One region of the Shouchella oshimensis genome, then DNA from elsewhere that is predicted to be linked to it. Evidence: a T-box and tRNA genes for the amino acid it is inferred to sense, from the RefSeq annotation. Region 1 holds a T-box; the other holds one or more tRNA genes.

The links. A T-box is a leader RNA that pairs with one kind of tRNA and senses whether it is charged. The one in region 1 lies ahead of ileS (isoleucine--tRNA ligase), so its partner is inferred to be a tRNA-Ile.
Region 2: it has a tRNA-Ile gene. The T-box ahead of ileS (isoleucine--tRNA ligase) is inferred to sense a tRNA for this amino acid. The anticodon was not compared.

What each region holds. Positions count from the first base shown of each region.
Region 1 is NZ_JAMQJY010000001.1:797,308-801,734, reverse strand. Features, by position in the region: gene NDM98_RS04330 (cell division protein SepF) at 1-306, shown strand, start outside; gene NDM98_RS04325 (YggT family protein) at 331-594, shown strand; gene NDM98_RS04320 (YlmH family RNA-binding protein) at 591-1,295, shown strand; gene NDM98_RS04315 (DivIVA domain-containing protein) at 1,481-1,981, shown strand; T-box leader at 2,048-2,272, shown strand; gene ileS (isoleucine--tRNA ligase) at 2,323-4,427, shown strand, end outside.
Region 2 is NZ_JAMQJY010000002.1:550,784-555,210, reverse strand. Features, by position in the region: tRNA gene NDM98_RS17370 (tRNA-Pro) at 1-71, shown strand, start outside; tRNA gene NDM98_RS17365 (tRNA-Gly) at 102-170, shown strand; tRNA gene NDM98_RS17360 (tRNA-Ile) at 176-253, shown strand; rRNA gene NDM98_RS17355 (16S ribosomal RNA) at 462-2,014, shown strand; tRNA gene NDM98_RS17350 (tRNA-Ile) at 2,125-2,201, shown strand; tRNA gene NDM98_RS17345 (tRNA-Ala) at 2,215-2,290, shown strand; rRNA gene NDM98_RS17340 (23S ribosomal RNA) at 2,568-4,427, shown strand, end outside.

The DNA of each region.
Region 1 (4,427 bases):
CAGCAAAATGTTGTAAGCCTGCAAAGTGCTCAAAAGAGTTCAAAGATGGTGTTAATGGAACCACGGACGGATGATGAGGCTCAACAAATCGCCGACCACTTAAAAAATCGCAAAGCTGTCATAATTAATATGCAACGCCTACCTGATGAACAGGCCCGACATATGGTACACTTTTTGAGTGGCACAGTTTACGCAATTGGTGGCGACATTCATAAGCTAGGAATGAATATCTTTTTGTGTTCACCAGATAATGTTGAAATTTCTGGGAATATCACAGAGATGCAACTAAGAGAGTTTGATAGATAGATGAAATGGGGGAAGAAGTAAGCTATGGCTATAGTGATTAATTTAGTACAAAACGTAATAATGATTTACACACTTCTAATTTTTGCTTGGGTTCTAATGTCTTGGTTTCCGAACGCAAGAGAATCTGGTATTGGTCAAATGATTGGACGAATAGTGGAGCCTTATATTGATTTATTTAGACAATTTATTCCGAGACTTGGCATGATTGATTTATCTCCATTAGTTGCTCTTCTTGTTATGAGATTCGCAGGAGACGGATTAATCTTCTTATTAACTAGATTAGCATGACCATCTATGATCACTTCAGACCAGAAGAACGTCCGTTTATTGACCAGGTCTTAACCTGGAAAGAGAACGCGGAAATACGTCATCAAGATAAAATGACTGATTTTCTAGACCCACGTCAGCAGGATATTGTGCGGTCGTTAATAGGGCAACAAGATGAGGTGCTGGTATCATTTTGGGGTGGAGTAAATGGGACGGAGCGGGCAAGAGCGTATGTGCATCCTTCCTACTTAAACATGGAGCAGGAGGAGTGGCCGTTAACCTTACTTAAAGCTACGTATCCTGAGAAATTTATTCAGCTCTCTCATCGTGACGTGTTAGGCGCACTGATGGGGTCAGGACTTCGTCGTGAGAAGTTTGGAGATATGACAGTTGAGAATGGTGAAATTAACCTGATCGTTGCATCGGAATCAGCTGATTATGTGCGGATGAATGTGATATCAGCCGGTCGGGCAACAATTGAATTTCAAGAGCGTTCGCTTACAGAGTATTTGCTACCAGAAGAAAAGTGGGTTGAAGCAGCTGGAACAATTAGTTCACTGCGACTAGATACGGTTCTTTCACAAATTTATCGTGTTGCTCGCTCAAAAGCAGCAGATGCTGTCGAAAAAGGGCTTGGTCAAAGTAAATTGGCGTCAAACCGAACAACCGGCCTTCCAAGTGCAAGCAGGAGACCACTTATCTGTACGTGGTTTGGGTCGTAGCAGGCTAGTAGAAATCGAAGGAACGACAAAAAAAGAAAAAATTCGGGTCCGTTGGGCGAAAAAAGGCTGACAGGCTTGTATTACATAAGGTAGAATGTAAGAGGTATACATGATTTTATAAAGATTATTCATAACAGGTAGGCATGATCTGCCAAACAAAACGCAAATTGACGGAGGTGGCAATGATGCCTTTAACCCCATTGGACATTCATAACAAAGAATTTACTCGTGCCTTTCGTGGCTACGATGAGGATGAAGTAAACGAATTTCTCGATCAGGTCATCAAGGATTATGAAGCCGTTTTAAGAGAGAAAAAAGATCTCTTTGAACAGGTAACAAAATTAGAAGAGAAACTGGATCATTTCAACAATATCGAGGAAACGTTAAACAAATCAATTCTTGTTGCTCAAGAAGCTGCAGAGGAACTTCGCCGTAATGCGCAGAAGGAATCTCAATTGATTGTGAAAGAAGCAGAAAAAAATGCGAATCGTATTGTGAATGATGCCCTTACTAAGTCTCGTAAGGTTATGATGGAGATGGAAGAGCTTAAGAAGCAAGCCTCTGTCTATAAAATGCGCTTTAAAATGTTAATTGAAGCACAGCTTGAAATGCTGCAAACGGATGATTGGGATACATTTGATGAGGAGCAAGCTGAACAACAGCCTGTTTTTGAAGAAAAAGCCTAATTAAACGTGTGTGCTTGCGTTTGGAAGATACAACGCATATAATAATTGATACTAAAACTATATGATGTTAAAACGAGGAATGGGACAGTTACATAAGTTTATTCATATTAAGCGAATCGGGGACGGTGTGAGCCCGAGATGAATGTTATGTATAAATCACCTATTCGTTTTGTACTGAAGCCGGAGGTACCGGTAGTAGGCTACAACGCTTTATTCACGTTACGAATACTAAAGTAAAGACATGTGTCTTTAAATTAGGGTGGTACCACGGGAAAACCTCTCGTCCCTTACTGGGATGAGAGGTTTTTTGTGTTTTTTTAGAAGAACAAGGAGGAATATCGATGGATTACAAAGACACATTACTAATGCCAAAAACAGAATTTCCGATGAGAGGCAATCTTCCCAATCGTGAGCCAAAGCAACAGGAACTTTGGGATGAAATGAGCATCTATGAAAAAGTACAAAAAAAGGGAGAAGGCAAACCACTTTTTGTCTTACATGATGGCCCTCCGTATGCAAATGGTGACATTCATATCGGTCATGCATTAAATAAAATCATTAAAGACTTTATTGTTCGCTACAAATCAATGACTGGTTTTCAAGCTCCGTATGTTCCAGGCTGGGATACACATGGCTTACCAATTGAAACGGCGTTAACTAAAAATAAAAAAATCAAACGTAAAGAGATGACAACTGCTGAATTCCGTGCTCTTTGTGAAAAATATGCAAGAGAGCAAATCGACAATCAGCGTGAGCAATTCATGCGTCTTGGTGTACGTGGAGACTGGTGGAACCCCTACATTACTTTAGATAAGGGATATGAAGCCGAGCAAATCAAAGTATTTGGCGAAATGGCGAAAAAAGGATTGATCTATAAAGGCAAAAAGCCTGTTTATTGGTCTCCAACATCTGAATCAGCGCTTGCTGAAGCTGAAATTGAGTACCATGATAAGCGCTCTGCTTCTATTTACGTAGCATTTAAAGTGGTTGATGGCAAAGAAGTATTAGATGGAGACGAGAAGTTCGTCATCTGGACAACAACTCCTTGGACACTTCCTGCTAACTTAGGTATCAGTGTTCATCCGGATCTTGAATATAGTGTCGTTCAAACTGGATCAGATAAATTTATCGTTGCAAGTGGTCTACTTGACACATTGGTAGAAGAATTAGGCTTGGAAGCGCACTCTGTTGTTAAAAAACTTAAAGGCTCAGAGCTTGAATATGTAACAGCACAACACCCATTTTATGATCGTGAATCACTTGTCATGAATGGAGAGCATGTAACCGTTGATGCGGGTACAGGCTGTGTACATACTGCACCAGGACACGGGGAAGATGACTTTATCGTCTCTCGCAAATACGGCTTAGATGTTCTTTGTCCGGTTGATGACAAAGGTGTGATGACTGATGAAGCACCTGGTTTTGAAGGTCTGTTTTATGATGCAGCCAACAAACCAATCACAGAAAAGCTTGAGAGCCTTGGAGCCTTGCTTAAATTAAGCTTCTTCACTCACTCTTATCCACATGATTGGCGTACAAAAAAACCAGTCATTTTCCGTGCGACGGCACAGTGGTTTGCTTCAATTGATCGTATTCGTGAGGATCTTTTGCAAGCTATTAAAGAGACGGAATGGACTCCGGCTTGGGGAGAGAATCGCCTACACAATATGGTACGTGATCGTGGAGATTGGTGTATTTCTAGACAGCGTGTATGGGGTGTCCCAATTCCAGTTCTGTACGCAGAAAATGGAGAAGTGATTCTAAACGACGAAACAATTGCTCACATTTCAGCATTATTTGCTGAGCATGGTTCTAATATTTGGTTTGAGTGGGATGCAAAAGATCTCCTTCCGGAAGGTTTCACATCTGAGCACAGTCCAAATGGTTTATTTACAAAAGAAACAGATATCATGGATGTCTGGTTTGACTCAGGCTCTTCACATCAAGCAGTTCTTCATGCAAGAGATGACTTGCAGCGTCCTGCTGATTTGTATATGGAAGGTTCCGATCAGTACCGTGGTTGGTTTAACTCCTCCCTTTCTACAGCTGTTGCAGTTACAGGGAAAGCACCATACAAAGGTGTGCTGAGTCATGGCTTTACGATGGACGGAGAAGGCCGCAAAATGAGTAAATCAGTTGGAAATGTCATTGCTCCAATTAAGGTAATGAATCAACTTGGCGCAGATATTTTGCGTCTATGGGTATCTTCCGTTGATTACCAAGCGGACCATCGTGTTTCTGATAAAATTTTAAAACAAGTATCTGAGGTTTACCGTAAAATCCGTAACACATTCCGTTTCTTATTAGGAAACTTGCATGACTTCGATCCAACGGTTAATCGTGTTGCGTATGAAGACATGGGTGAAGTTCACCGCTTTATGGTTGTTAAACTTAACACGTTAATTGATGATGTGAAAAAAGCCTACGATAATTATCAGTTTTCAAC
Region 2 (4,427 bases), on a different contig from region 1:
GTAGCTCAGCTTGGTAGAGCACTTGGTTTGGGACCAAGGGGTCGCAGGTTCAAATCCTGTCTTCCCGACCATTTAATTTTTGGTCGACATTATTATATTGTGCGGGTGTAGTTTAGTGGTAAAACCTCAGCCTTCCAAGCTGATGATGTGGTTGATTCTCATCACCCGCTCTTTTGGGCCTGTAGCTCAAGCTGGTTAGAGCGCACGCCTGATAAGCGTGAGGTCGGTGGTTCCAGTCCACTCAGGCCCACCAAAAAAAGTTGTTGACAAACATTTCGATGTTTGGTAACATATAAAAGTCGCCAAGTGAGCGACAAACAAGTTCTTTGAAAACTGAACAAAAGCCAAGCGTACGAAGAGATACATGATATCTCATTAGTAACAAAAAAGTCGCAGGTAACACTGCGCAATTGGAAAGTTGATGGAGACATCAATGCCAACAGTAACAATCAACTCACCACTTTTTGGAGAGTTTGATCCTGGCTCAGGACGAACGCTGGCGGCGTGCCTAATACATGCAAGTCGAGCGGACGTTTTTGAAGCTTGCTTCAAAAACGTTAGCGGCGGACGGGTGAGTAACACGTGGGCAACCTGCCTTATCGACTGGGATAACTCCGGGAAACCGGGGCTAATACCGGATAACATCTAGCACTTCCTGGTGCAAGATTAAAAGAGGGCCTTCGGGCTCTCACGGTGAGATGGGCCCGCGGCGCATTAGCTAGTTGGAGAGGTAATGGCTCCCCAAGGCGACGATGCGTAGCCGACCTGAGAGGGTGATCGGCCACACTGGGACTGAGACACGGCCCAGACTCCTACGGGAGGCAGCAGTAGGGAATCTTCCGCAATGGACGAAAGTCTGACGGAGCAACGCCGCGTGAGTGATGAAGGGTTTCGGCTCGTAAAGCTCTGTTATGAGGGAAGAACACGTACCGTTCGAATAGGGCGGTACCTTGACGGTACCTCATCAGAAAGCCACGGCTAACTACGTGCCAGCAGCCGCGGTAATACGTAGGTGGCAAGCGTTGTCCGGAATTATTGGGCGTAAAGCGCGCGCAGGCGGCCTTTTAAGTCTGATGTGAAATCTTGCGGCTCAACCGCAAGCGGTCATTGGAAACTGGGAGGCTTGAGTACAGAAGAGGAGAGTGGAATTCCACGTGTAGCGGTGAAATGCGTAGATATGTGGAGGAACACCAGTGGCGAAGGCGACTCTCTGGTCTGTAACTGACGCTGAGGCGCGAAAGCGTGGGGAGCAAACAGGATTAGATACCCTGGTAGTCCACGCCGTAAACGATGAGTGCTAGGTGTTAGGGGTTTCGATGCCCGTAGTGCCGAAGTTAACACATTAAGCACTCCGCCTGGGGAGTACGGCCGCAAGGCTGAAACTCAAAGGAATTGACGGGGGCCCGCACAAGCAGTGGAGCATGTGGTTTAATTCGAAGCAACGCGAAGAACCTTACCAGGTCTTGACATCCTTTGACCACTCTGGAGACAGAGCTTCCCCTTCGGGGGCAAAGTGACAGGTGGTGCATGGTTGTCGTCAGCTCGTGTCGTGAGATGTTGGGTTAAGTCCCGCAACGAGCGCAACCCTTGACCTTAGTTGCCAGCATTTAGTTGGGCACTCTAAGGTGACTGCCGGTGACAAACCGGAGGAAGGTGGGGATGACGTCAAATCATCATGCCCCTTATGACCTGGGCTACACACGTGCTACAATGGATGGTACAAAGGGTTGCGAAGCCGCGAGGTGAAGCCAATCCCATAAAGCCATTCTCAGTTCGGATTGTAGGCTGCAACTCGCCTGCATGAAGCTGGAATTGCTAGTAATCGCGGATCAGCATGCCGCGGTGAATACGTTCCCGGGCCTTGTACACACCGCCCGTCACACCACGAGAGTTTGTAACACCCGAAGTCGGTGAGGTAACCTTTTGGAGCCAGCCGCCGAAGGTGGGACAGATGATTGGGGTGAAGTCGTAACAAGGTAGCCGTATCGGAAGGTGCGGCTGGATCACCTCCTTTCTAGGGAGTAATACTTCTAGTCGATCACACAGGTTTACCTGATGTGAATACGCTTTGGCTTTTGTTCGGTTTTGAATGAACTTATTCATTCTAATATTTACCCCATTTGGGGGCCTGTAGCTCAGCTGGTTAGAGCGCACGCCTGATAAGCGTGAGGTCGGTGGTTCGAGTCCACTCAGGCCCACCATTTAAATAGTAACGGGGCCTTAGCTCAGCTGGGAGAGCGCCTGCCTTGCACGCAGGAGGTCAGCGGTTCGATCCCGCTAGGCTCCACCATAATCTCTTTAGAACAAATATAAGTGTTATTTGATGACCTTTTTTTGTGTCTGAAGGTTGGTTCTTTGAAAACTAAATCGTGCAATGCAAAACACACACACAACGCAATCATCTCTATAGATGTGAGCGAGTCTTTATATACACCAGTGTATTTGACAAAGAGCATCAAGCAGTTCGAGGACACAAGTTTTCGAATGAGGGAACGTACACCCGTACGTGACCGATTGAGAATAACGCAGTGGACGAAGAAATGCGCCGATGATCTGCAGTCAAATTTGGTTAAGTTAGAAAGGGCGCACGGTGAATGCCTTGGCACTAGGAGCCGAAGAAGGACGCGACGAACGGCGAAACGCCTCGGGGAGCTGTAAGTGAGCTTTGATCCGAGGATATCCGAATGGGGGAACCCACCATTTTTAATCGAATGGTACCCGTATCTGAATACATAGGATACGAGGAGGCAGACCCGGGGAACTGAAACATCTAAGTACCCGGAGGAAGAGAAAGAAAAATCGATTTCCTGAGTAGCGGCGAGCGAAACGGAAAGAGCCCAAACCTGAAGGCTTGCCTTCAGGGGTTGTAGGACATTCCATTGGAGTCATAAAGAAACGGAGTAGGTGAAGCATCTGGAAAGATGCGTCAAAGAGGGTAACAACCCCGTAGCCGAAACTTCGTTTCCTCCGGAGTGTATCCTGAGTACGGCGGGACACGTGAAACCCCGTCGGAATCCGGGAGGACCATCTCCCAAGGCTAAATACTACCTAGTGACCGATAGTGAACCAGTACCGTGAGGGAAAGGTGAAAAGCACCCCGGAAGGGGAGTGAAAGAGATCCTGAAACCGTGTGCCTACAACTAGTCAGAGCCCATTAACGGGTGATGGCGTGCCTTTTGTAGAATGAACCGGCGAGTTACGATGTCGTGCAAGGTTAAGCTGATGAGGCGGAGCCGTAGCGAAAGCGAGTCTGAATAGGGCGATTTGAGTACGCCGTCGTAGACCCGAAACCGAGTGATCTACCCATGTCCAGGGTGAAGTTCAGGTAACACTGAATGGAGGCCCGAACCCACGCATGTTGAAAAATGCGGGGATGAGGTGTGGGTAGGGGTGAAATGCCAATCGAACTCGGAAATAGCTGGTTCTCCCCGAAATAGCTTTAGGGCTAGCCTCGAGGGAAGAGTCTTGGAGGTAGAGCACTGATTGGACGAGGGGTCCCCACAGGATTACCGAATTCAGTCAAACTCCGAATGCCAAGTACTTATCCTCGGGAGTCAGACTGCGAGTGCTAAGATCCGTAGTCAAGAGGGAAACAGCCCAGACCATCAGCTAAGGTCCCAAAGTATACGTTAAGTGGCAAAGGATGTGGAGTTGCCCAGACAACCAGGATGTTGGCTTAGAAGCAGCCACCATTTAAAGAGTGCGTAATAGCTCACTGGTCGAGTGACTCTGCGCCGAAAATGTAACGGGGCTAAACGTATCACCGAAGCTATGGATGAACACCTTAGGTGTTCGTGGTAGGGGAGCGTTCCAAGGACAGCGAAGCTAGATCGTGAGGACTAGTGGAGTGCTTGGAAGTGAGAATGCCGGTATGAGTAGCGAAAAGAGGGGTGAGAATCCCCTCCGTCGAAAGCCCAAGGTTTCCTGAGGAAGGCTCGTCCGCTCAGGGTCAGTCGGGACCTAAGCCGAGGCTGAAAAGCGTAGGCGATGGACAACAGGTTGATATTCCTGTACCACCTCTCCACCGTTTGAGTAATGGGGGGACGCAGAAAGGTAGGGTGAGCGCGCTGATGGATATGCGCGTCTAAGCTGTTAGGCTGGAAAGTAGGCAAATCCGCTTTCCGTTCGGCTGAGCAGTGATAGCGAGGGAAATTTAGTACCGAAGTCCCTGATCCTCCGCTGCCTAGAAAAGCCTCTAGCGAGGTGGAAGGTGCCCGTACCGCAAACCGACACAGGTAGGCGAGAAGAGAATTCTAAGACGCGCGGGAGAACTCTCGTTAAGGAACTCGGCAAAATGACCCCGTAACTTCGGGAGAAGGGGTGCTCTATTAGGGTGCAAGCCCGAGAGAGCCGCAGTGAAAAGATCCAAGCGACTGTTTAGCAAAAACACAGGTCTCTGCGAAGCCGCAAGGCGAAGTATAGGGGCT